3 regions of the Actinacidiphila glaucinigra genome follow, and region 1 is predicted to be linked to each of the others. Evidence: riboswitches for the same ligand, from Rfam matches in the RefSeq annotation. Region 1 holds a riboswitch; each other region holds the start of a gene.
What was found. Region 1 has a riboswitch for S-adenosylmethionine ahead of OIE69_RS43615 (hypothetical protein). Riboswitches for the same ligand answer to the same signal wherever they lie in the genome.
Positions count from the first base shown of each region.

Region 2: it holds a riboswitch for S-adenosylmethionine, as region 1 does, so the genes downstream of both, OIE69_RS28565 (aminotransferase class V-fold PLP-dependent enzyme) here and OIE69_RS43615 (hypothetical protein) in region 1, are expected to answer to the same signal.
Region 3: it holds a riboswitch for S-adenosylmethionine, as region 1 does, so the genes downstream of both, thrC (threonine synthase) here and OIE69_RS43615 (hypothetical protein) in region 1, are expected to answer to the same signal.

Region 1 covers NZ_CP109145.1:73,866-77,133, reverse strand. The annotation lists gene tap (telomere-associated protein Tap) at 1-318, opposite strand, end outside; gene OIE69_RS43620 (PIN domain-containing protein) at 641-1,654, shown strand; gene OIE69_RS43615 (hypothetical protein) at 1,843-2,121, opposite strand; SAM riboswitch class I at 2,125-2,246, opposite strand; gene OIE69_RS43610 (3'-5' exonuclease) at 2,399-3,268, opposite strand, start outside.
Region 2 covers NZ_CP109144.1:6,351,660-6,354,927, forward strand. The annotation lists gene trpD (anthranilate phosphoribosyltransferase) at 1-865, shown strand, start outside; SAM riboswitch class IV at 1,053-1,169, shown strand; gene OIE69_RS28565 (aminotransferase class V-fold PLP-dependent enzyme) at 1,323-2,717, shown strand; gene OIE69_RS28570 (Lrp/AsnC family transcriptional regulator) at 2,755-3,036, opposite strand; gene OIE69_RS28575 (rhomboid family intramembrane serine protease) at 3,033-3,268, opposite strand, start outside.
Region 3 covers NZ_CP109144.1:5,031,267-5,034,534, reverse strand. The annotation lists gene OIE69_RS22605 (ubiquitin-like small modifier protein 1) at 1-99, opposite strand, end outside; gene thrC (threonine synthase) at 143-1,429, opposite strand; SAM riboswitch class I at 1,448-1,575, opposite strand; gene OIE69_RS22595 (glucosyl-3-phosphoglycerate synthase) at 1,733-2,704, shown strand; gene OIE69_RS22590 (alpha,alpha-trehalose-phosphate synthase (UDP-forming)) at 2,810-3,268, shown strand, end outside.

The DNA of each region.
Region 1 (3,268 bases):
CGCCGTCGGGGTGGTGAACGTTTCCGGGACTGGCGCCGCCACCGGTTCCGCGGTCTCGGCTGGGGCCGGGAACCGTGCGGCCAGGCCCTCCAGCAGTCGCGCGTAGGCGTCCCGCTTCGGCGGCCGCGGTTCTCTGCGGCCTGCCTCCCAGTCTCCTACCGACTGCGTGCGGGTCGCCAGCGCCTGCGCAATCTGCTGCTGCGTCAGCCCAGCTTCCTCGCGGAGCCGCCGACGCTCTGCAGGGGCAGGCAGATCTCCCCTGTCGACCTGCTGCAGGAGCGAATCGACCGCATTGAACAACTCGTTTTCCGTGGACACTTCCTCCACCTCCTGCACCAATCCTATCCCAATAGCACATCGGATCGAGTCCCGAATCAGATATCTGATCGGGTATCGAAACGCACATTGGTGATCATTGATCGCCTTGAACTGCCACGATGCGGAGCCCATTCGTGTCCCTTCGCGACGAAGGCTGAGCGTTCTCACCCAAGGTCGGACCGAAGAGGTCCTTCGCGCGAAGCTGAGCGCGCGATGACCGGTCCTAGCGCAGGACTCAGTGGTCTCCGGTGCGGTCAGCTCACCCCGCGCAGGGCACCGAAATCCCGTACCGGCTGGTCAACGCCCGCACTACGATGCGCGGATGAACGAGTTCGCGCCGTCCGGCCGACGCACCCTGTACCAGCCCGAGCCGCTGCGCCGCGCGCTGCTGGACACCTCCGTACTGACCACGGACATCATCGCGGCCACCCGGCGGCCGGCCCCGTCGTCGTTCGTCGCCGGAGCGCGGGCCGGAACGGTGCGGTGCCTGATCCCGATCCACGTGTGGGAGGAAGTGCCGCGGGTGCTGGCCGACCGGCACCACGAGGGCGGCCGGTTCGACCTGGGGCGGGCACTGGAGCTATGGCAGTCGCGGTACGCGCCCGTCCTATACGTCGTGGACAGCGCTGGCTTGCCGATGACCCCGCAGGCTCAGGTTCTTGCCGAACGTGATGCTTCCGATGTGCCGATGCTGCTGCTGGCCGGGGTGATCGCCCCGGCGGTCACCCTCGGGACCGACGCCGACCTGGTCGATAGCGGGCTCGTGGTCGGCGACTGGGCGGACCTACGCGCCGCCCTGGGGGACGTCGGGGTGACGGAGGGCCGGATGGCTGACCTGGAGCGGCAGGCCGAAGCCCTGCTGGTCCTCACCAGCAGCCTGGTTCGCGCGGCGGTGGAGTTCAGAAAAGATCCTATGCGGCTGGCGGTCGCGGCGGCGGTGGGCGCGGCAGCGGCCGGGGCACTGTACTGCTGGCGGCGGCGGAAGCGCCCGGGAGTCCCCTCGCAGCGGCAACGGGCGGCGCGCGTGGTGCTGGAGCAGGTCTCGACGCAGGTGGACGCACTCACCGAGCGGCACGCCCGCGGTGAGGACCGGTGGCGGCAGGCGGAGTTGGGAACGCCCGGGGACACGCTGCTGCACCGGGTTGCCCGGACGCTGGTCAGCTCCCGGCAGCCCCTGACCCGAAAGATGATCGTGGACCGCCTGGGCGAAGCCATCCCCGGTGTCGGGCACACCGAGCGGATGGCGGCCGTACTGGACGTGCTGACCGCCCACGCAATGTTCGTGGATGTCACGGGCCGGGGGCACTGGCAGGTCGGCCGCCTCGGCGGCCGGTAGCTGGACAGCGCCGTAGTCCAGGGCGCCCACGTGCACTCACTTACCCCTCGATGTGAATTGCTGAACCTTCGGTGGGACGCAGCACCCCAACCAGGCAGCGTCGGATGGTCAGCCGTACTCGCTGCACCTCACTTGACACGGAAGTGCCGCACGTAGGGGTCACGTTCGAGGGCAGGCCACTACGGGAATCACTGCCTTGGACCCTTCCCGCTGAACCCTCGTGCAGCCGCCGCCAGAAGGCCCGTCGACCACTTTGCCAGCGCTTGAATCAACGCCAGCGTGTTCTTCTGCCTTTCGTCGGCCATCCATGGCCACGTCAGCCAGGCGGGCAGCAAGCCCACAGCGACGACCAGGAGCGGTGCCATGCCTACGAGAGCGCACAGCACGAGGCACAGGGGGACGATCGTGCGAGAAGAGATCCACGAGAAGATGTCTTGAAGCATCGCGAAGGCACCATCCGTCGCCATAAAGCGGCACCTCGCGACGGGTTCGCCGCGAGTCGGAATTGGCACCTTCCCCACCTGGACCTCACGGTCGGCGGGAGGGTTGCCGGGGCTTCAACGGGCCGTTCCCTCTACCCCTCTGGTGGAACATCGCGAGCACCCTCACTCGCGCATGAGCAAGATACCCACCTGCAGGGGTCTAAACAACCTTCGCTCGACAGGGCTTCGACGGCGCTGCGTCGGCGGGGACGACCGCGCCCAGCCGTACCAGCTGAGATCCCCCGACCGCTGAGCCCTCGGGCTACTCGTCCATGCCGCGGGCCATGTCTCGCAGGCGGTCACCCACCGCGCGGCAGTCCGAGACCGCGCGGTGGTCGCCGCCGTACAGCGGCTGCCACCGGTACCCGCCGTGGTCGAAGTCCTCTTCGCCGTACCAGTCCGAGTAGCGCTCCATCACGTCCTCGAACCGCACCGTGTCCAGCCAGGCCTGCGCCGCGGCGGCCGGGTCGGCGTGACCGGCGTGGCGGTAGTGCTCGGCCAGTTCGTGGCGCAGGCGCCCGCGGTCGTACGGGGCGTTGTAGATCAGGCAGCGCTTCCCAGCGAGGACTGCGGTCAGCATGTCGAGCACCGCCCCGAAGGTGGGCGCCCCCTGGACCATGGCGTCGGTAACGCCGTGAACATCGGTCGCGTCGACGGGGATCGGCTGGCCCGGGTCGACGAGGGTGTCGAGGAGAGCGTCGCCGGCGGTCGTGGTGACGCCGAGGTCGACGATCCGCGCTTCGTCGTCGAGGCCGGTCGTCTCGGTGTCCAGCACGGTCACGTCCGGGTCGGCCAGCGCTGCGCGGGCCCACGCCTCAAGGTCGGCGACCTGCCGGCGGCGTGCCTCCGCGGCACGGGCCCGCAGCTCCTCGTAGGCGCGCTGGCGTTCCGCGCGCTTCAGCTCGTCGGCCTCGCGGCAGGGCGGGCACCAGCGCGGCACCCAGTGGTCCCCAGCGGCGCGCACGGCGGCGATCTCCTCGTCGGTAGCCGTGACCTTGCTGCAGTCCCGGTGTGGGCACGTACGGGCCCATACGGCGCGTCGTTCGGCCTCGAGCTGTCGCGTGATGGCGCGACGAATCCAGCAGGGCTCACAGGCGCCGTGGCGCTCCTCGGCGTGCGCGGCGAGCGACAC
Region 2 (3,268 bases), on a different replicon from region 1:
GGAGGTCACCGGCCTCGTCGAGTCGATGTACGCGCACGCGGAGCCGCTGCACATCCCGGGCCCCGCCGTGGACATCGTCGGCACCGGCGGCGACCGTGCCAGGACCGTGAACATCTCCACGATGTCCGCCATCGTCATCGCCGGCACGGGCGCGAAGGTCGTCAAGCACGGCAACCGCGCGGCCAGCAGCGCCAGCGGTGCCTCCGACGTCCTGGAGAAGCTCGGCATCAACCTCGACCTGCCCGCCGGCCGGGTGGCGGAGGTAGCCGAGGAAACCGGGATCACCTTCTGCTTCGCCGCGAAGTTCCACCCCGCGATGCGGTTCGCCGCCCCGGCCCGCCGCGACCTGGGCATCCCGACCTCCTTCAACATCCTCGGCCCGCTGACCAACCCGGCCCGGGTGGGCGCCTCCGCCGTGGGGTGCTTCGACACCCGGATGGCCGGTCTGATCGCGGGTGTGCTGGCCCGCCGCGGCTCCTCCGCGCTGGTGTTCCGGGGCGACGACGGGCTGGACGAGCTCACCGTCACGGCCACCTCCCAGGTGTGGGTGGTGCGGGACGGGAAGGTCGAGCAGGAGTCCTTCGACCCGCGCGACGTCGGCATCGAACTGGTGCCGATCGAGGCGCTGCGGGGCGCGGACGCCGCATACAACGCCGACGTCGCCCGCCGGCTGCTGGCCGGCGAGACCGGCCCGGTCCGTGACGCGGTGCTGCTCAACTCGGCGGCCGCGCTGGTGGCGCTGGAGGGTGCGGGTGGCCGGCTGACCGACCGGATCGCGGCCGGGATCGCGCGGGCGGCCGAGTCGGTCGACTCCGGGGCGGCCGCACGGACGCTCGAGCGGTGGGCCGCGGCCACGCAGGCCTGACCACGAGAACCACCACGGAGGGCCGGGGCCGTTGCCCCGGCCCTCCGTGCTGTCCGCCGCTGTTCCGTCCGACCCCGTGCCGTCCGACCCCGTGCCGTCCGACCCCGTGCCGGCCGCTCCCGGGCGGGCCGTCCGGGATGCGGACCGCGGCTTGCGGCGAGGTGCCCGTGTGGCATGATGCTGCGCAGGTCACGAGTGACAGCGAAACGGCCCCGGCCCGCTGTCCGGCAACCCTCCTTCCGTGGCGGGGTGCCCCGGGTGATGACCAGGCCGCAGGCAGCGAGGTCTGCGGCAAGCGCGGTCAGAGGAGTTCCTCCATGAGCAAGCGAATGCGCTAGGGCCTTTCCCGGCCCCCAGCCGCCTCCCCACCCTCCCCGGGCGTCCGCCCGTCGTGCCGAGGGCTGTTCCGTCATCACTGACGTTCCTTCACCCACGCCTGCTCCCAGGAGACTTCGCCATGTCGCTGCGCCCTGCCCTGCCCTCGTCCGTCCGCGCTCCGCTGCCCGTCCTGGGACGCGAGGTCCTCGTGCCGCTCGTGACCGGGGGCGAGGTGGGCTACGCCGCCCTCGACTACGCGGCCAGCGCGCCCGCGCTGCAGCGGGTCTGGGACGACGTGGCGGCCTACGCGCCGTACTACGGCAGCGTGCACCGGGGGGCCGGCTACCTCTCGCAGCTGTCGACCGACCTGTTCGAGCAGAGCCGCGCCACGGTCGCGGAGTTCCTCGGCTGTCGCCCCGGCGACCAGGTGATCTTCACCCGTTCGACCACCGACTCGCTGAACCTGCTGGCCGCCGCCGTACCGGCCGGCACGAGCGTCTTCGTCTTCGAGACCGAGCACCACGCGTCCCTGCTGCCGTGGCGGGAGGCCGACGTGACCTACCTCGGTGCCCCCCGCACCCCGGCGGAGGCCGTGGCGACGCTGGAGCGGGCACTGGCCGCCCGGGCGACGGACGGACCGGCGCTGGTCTGCGTGACCGGGGCGTCCAATGTGACCGGTGAGCTCTGGCCGGTGCGGGAGCTGGCCGCGGCGGCCCACGCCCATGGCGCCCGGATCGTGCTGGACGCGGCGCAGCTCGCCCCGCACCACCCGGTGGACATCGCGGAACTCGACGTGGACTGGGTGGCCTTCTCCGGGCACAAGCTGTACGCGCCCTTCGGCTCCGGCGTGCTCGCCGGCCGCGCCGACTGGCTGTGCGCGGCCGAGCCCTACCTGGCCGGAGGCGGCGCCTCCCGGCGGGTGGCCCGGAGTGCGGACGGCGGGGTGGACGTCGACTGGCACACCACGGCCGCCCGGCACGAGGCCGGCTCGCCCAACGTGATCGGCGCCTACGCGATCGCCTCGGCCTGCCGCGCGCTGACGGAGGCCGGGTTCGACCTGCTGGTCGAGCGGGAGCAGGCGCTGGTGGCCCGCGTGCGGGCCGGACTGGCCGAGGTGCCCGAGGTCAGGGTGCTCTCGCTGTTCGGCGACGACGCCCCCCGGGTCGGTGTCGTCTCCTTCGTCGTCGAGGGCTGGAACAGCTCCCACTTCGCGGCGGCGCTCTCCGCGGAGTACGGGATCGGCGTCCGCGACGGCCTCTTCTGCGCACACCCGCTGCTGCGCACCCTGCTCGGCGCCGCCGACCAGGAGCCGGGCGAGTGCGGTGCCCCCGAGGCCGCCCCGGGCGAGCTTCCGGAGCCTTCGGTCGGGGGCGCCCCCGCGCTCAACGCCATCCGGGTCTCCTTCGGCGCGGGCACCCCGGACGAGCACGTGGAACGCTTCGTCGACGCGGTGCGGGAGCTGGTGTCGGACGGGGCCAAGTGGCGTTACCGGACCGAGGACGGCCGCTGCGTGCCGGACCGGGACCAGGCCTGAGCGGCCCGGCCCCGGTGCGCCGTGCCGGGCGGACCGGTCAGGCGTCCAGGCCGATGGCGAAGGCCGTCTCCAGGTCGTGCTGGGAGTAGGTGCGGAACGCCACGTGGGTGTCGGTGGCCTCGACGCCGGGGATCTTGCTGATCCGGCCCGGGATGACGTCCGCGAGCTCGTCGTGCCGGGCCACCCGCACCATGGCGACCAGGTCGTACGTCCCCGTCACGGAATAGACCTCGCTGACGCTGTCGAGCGCGGCGATGGACTCCGCGATCTCGGGGATACGGTCGACGCTGGTCTTGATGAGCACGATCGCGGTGATCACGGCTGTGGGTCTCCTTGGCTCGCCCTGGCTGCGGGCTCAAGCTTAGGCGTTGCGCGACAGCACACCCACGTGCACAGGAAGCCGCAGACGAAGCCGGTGATGTGGGCGAGGTAGGCCACCCCGGGACCCGTCTGCTGGATCTCGCCGGCGAGCCACTGCAGGACGAACCAGAAGATCAGCACCATCCAGGCCGGGAAGCGCAGCGGCAGGAAGAAGAGGAAGGGGAAGACGC
Region 3 (3,268 bases), on a different replicon from region 1:
GTCGATGACGTCGGCCAGGGTGCCGCCCTCGGCCGGGACCTCGGCCCGGCCGCCGGTGTAGGTGCGGAGGATGGTCGGGATGCGGACGGTAGCGCTCATGATGCGGGGTTCACCTTCAGTCTGGGTCAGCCGGTGCGATGGGTCAGCCGGCCAGGCCGGCGGCGCGGAACGCGTCGAGGCTCGGGCGGATGGTGGCCGTGGGGCGTGAGGTCGGGGCGACGGCGTCCAGCGTCTTGAGCCCGTCGCCGGTGTTGAGCACGACGGTCTCGCCGGCCGGGTCGAGCTGCCCGGACTCGATGAGCTTGCGCAGCACGCCGACCGTCACACCGCCGGCCGTCTCGGCGAAGATGCCCTCGGTCCGGGCGAGCAGCTTGATCGCGTCCACCACCTGCTCGTCGGTGACGTCCTCTACGGCGCCGCCCGTGCGCCGGGCGATGTCCAGCACGTACGGGCCGTCGGCCGGGTTGCCGATGGCGAGCGACTTGGCGATCGTGTTCGGCTTCTGCGGGCGCACCACGTCGTGGCCGGCCTTGAAGGCGGTGGAGACCGGGGAGCAGCCCTCGGCCTGGGCGCCGTAGATCCGGTAGGGCTTCTCCTCCACCAGGCCGAGCTCGATCAGCTCCCGCAGACCCTTGTCGATCTTCGTCAGCTGCGAGCCCGAGGCGATCGGGATGACGATGTTGTCCGGCAGGCGCCAGCCCAGCTGCTCGCAGATCTCGTACGCGAGCGTCTTGGAGCCCTCGCCGTAGTAGGGGCGCAGGTTGACGTTGACGAAGCCCCAGCCCTCGCCGATCGGGTCGCCGATCAGCTCGCTGCAGAAGCGGTTGACGTCGTCGTAGGTGCCCTCGATGCCGACCAGCTCGCCGCCGTAGACCGCGGCCATGACGACCTTGCCCTCCTCCAGGTCGTGCGGGATGAACACGCAGGAGCGGAAGCCGGCCCGGGCGGCCGCGGCGCCCACGGCGCCGGCCAGGTTGCCGGTGGAGGAGCAGGACAGCGTGGTGAGGCCGAAGGTGCGGGCGGCCTCCAGGGCGATGGCGACGACCCGGTCCTTGAAGGAGTGGGTCGGGTTGCCGGAGTCGTCCTTGATGTGCAGGCCGCCGGTGACGCCCAGTTCGCGGGCGAGGTTGTCGGCCTTGACCAGCTTGGTGAAGCCCGGGTTGAGGTTGGGCTTGGAGGCCACGTCCGCGGGGACGGGCAGCAGCGGCGCGTAGCGCCAGATGTTGTTCGGCCCGGACTCGATCCGCTTGCGGAGGGTCTCGGGGTCGCCGCTCGGAAGGTCGTACGCCACTTCGAGCGGCCCGAAACAGGCCTCGCAGGCGAAAAGGGGCTCCAGCGGGAAGCGCTCGCCGCACTCGCGGCAGGAGAGCGCGGACGCGGGGCCGAAGGCGGAATCGGTGGACGCGGATGCAACGGTCTGCGCAGCCATGTCAGGCGAGGCCCTTTCTCCTCATCTTCCTCACGGCGCATCTCGCCGTGAGACGGAATTGGCACCTTCCCCACCTGGACCTCGCGGTCGGCGGGAGGGTTGCCGGGGCTTCAACGGGCCGTTCCCTCTGCCCCTCTGGATGAGCGGTATGGCGCCGGGCGTACTGCCCGGGCATTTGTCGGACGGGGCGCGATCACCGTGGACATACGATGGTCGTGCCTCGTGTTCAAGACTGTAACCGACGACCTCGAACCTGGTCATGGGCCGTCCGTCCTGCGAGACGGGCAGAAACGGAGCAACCCGGTGCTCGACGAGGTGGCCGGCTGGCTGCAACGGCGGTCCTGGACCGCCGACCGCAGGCCGCTGCCGCAACTGCTCGCCGCCAAGCGCGCCGCGGGCGCGCGCGGCACGGTCAGCGTCGTGCTGCCCGCCCTCGACGAGGAGGCCACGGTCGGGGAGATCGTCGGGACGATCCGCCGCGAGCTGATGAGCGAGGCGGTGCCGCTGGTCGACGAACTCGTCGTGCTGGACTCCGGGTCGACCGACCGGACCGCCGAGGTCGCGGCGGCCGCGGGCGCGGTCGTCGTCCACCGGGACGAGGTGCTCCCGCGGCTGCCCGCGCTGCCCGGCAAGGGCGAGGTGCTGTGGCGCTCGCTGCTCGTGACCCGCGGGGAGATCGTCTGCTTCGTCGACTCCGACCTGCGGGAGTTCGACGCGCGGTTCGTGTCGGGGATCGTCGGGCCGCTGCTCACGGACCCGGACCTGCGGCTGGTCAAGGCGATGTACGACCGGCCGCTGGAGACCGGCGGCACGGTCGTCCCGGCCGGCGGCGGCCGGGTGACGGAGCTGGTCGCGCGGCCGCTGCTCAACCTGCACTGGCCGCAGCTGGCGGGGTTCGTCCAGCCTCTCGGCGGGGAGTACGCGGCGCGGCGCTCGCTGCTGGAGCGGCTGCCGTTCCCCGTGGGGTACGGGGTGGAGCTCGGGCTGCTGGTGGACGCGCTCAACACGGTCGGGCTCGACGCCCTGGCCCAGGTCGACGTCGGCGTCCGGCACCACCGGCACCAGGACGGCCAGGCCCTGGGCCGCATGGCGGCGGCGATCTACCGGACGGCGCAGATCCGCCTGGCGCGGGGCCATCTCGTGCGGCCCTTCCTCACGCAGTTCGACCGCGCCCCGGGCGGCGGTTTCGAGCCGCACGTCCACGAGGTCGCGACGGAGGAGCGCCCCCCGATGCGCACGATCCCCGAGTACGCACGCCGCCGCGCGGTGGCGTGACCCCGGGGCGGTATCTGCGCCGGACCGCGACGGGGCGCGGCCGGAAACCCCCGGCTGGGCTAGCTCGTACGTTTGCGATCAGGGATGCGTGGCTAGGCTGGCCGCATGGTCGCATCGCATGCCGCGCGCGTTCTGGTCGCGTCCAACCGCGGCCCCGTGTCGTACAGCCTCCGCGAGGACGGCACGCTCGCCCCCCGCCGCGGCGGGGGCGGACTCGTGTCGGGCCTGAGCGCCATCGGGCCGGACGCGGACGCCGTCTGGGTCTGCGCGGCCCTGGGCGACGGGGACCGGGCCGCCGTACTGCGCGGTGCCGGGGGCGCGGGCCGGCTGCCCACCGCCGACACCGGCGGCCAGCACGTACGGATGCTGGACATCCCGGCGGACACCTTCGCGTCGGCCTACAACGGCATCGCCAACTCGGTCCTGTGGTTCGTCCACCACATGCTGTTCCAGACCCCGCTGGAGCCCGTCTTCGACGAGGACTTCCGCGAGCAGTGGGCGGCGTACGTGGCGTACAACGCCGCCTTCGCCGACGCGCTCGCCGACGAGGCGGCCCAGGGCGCG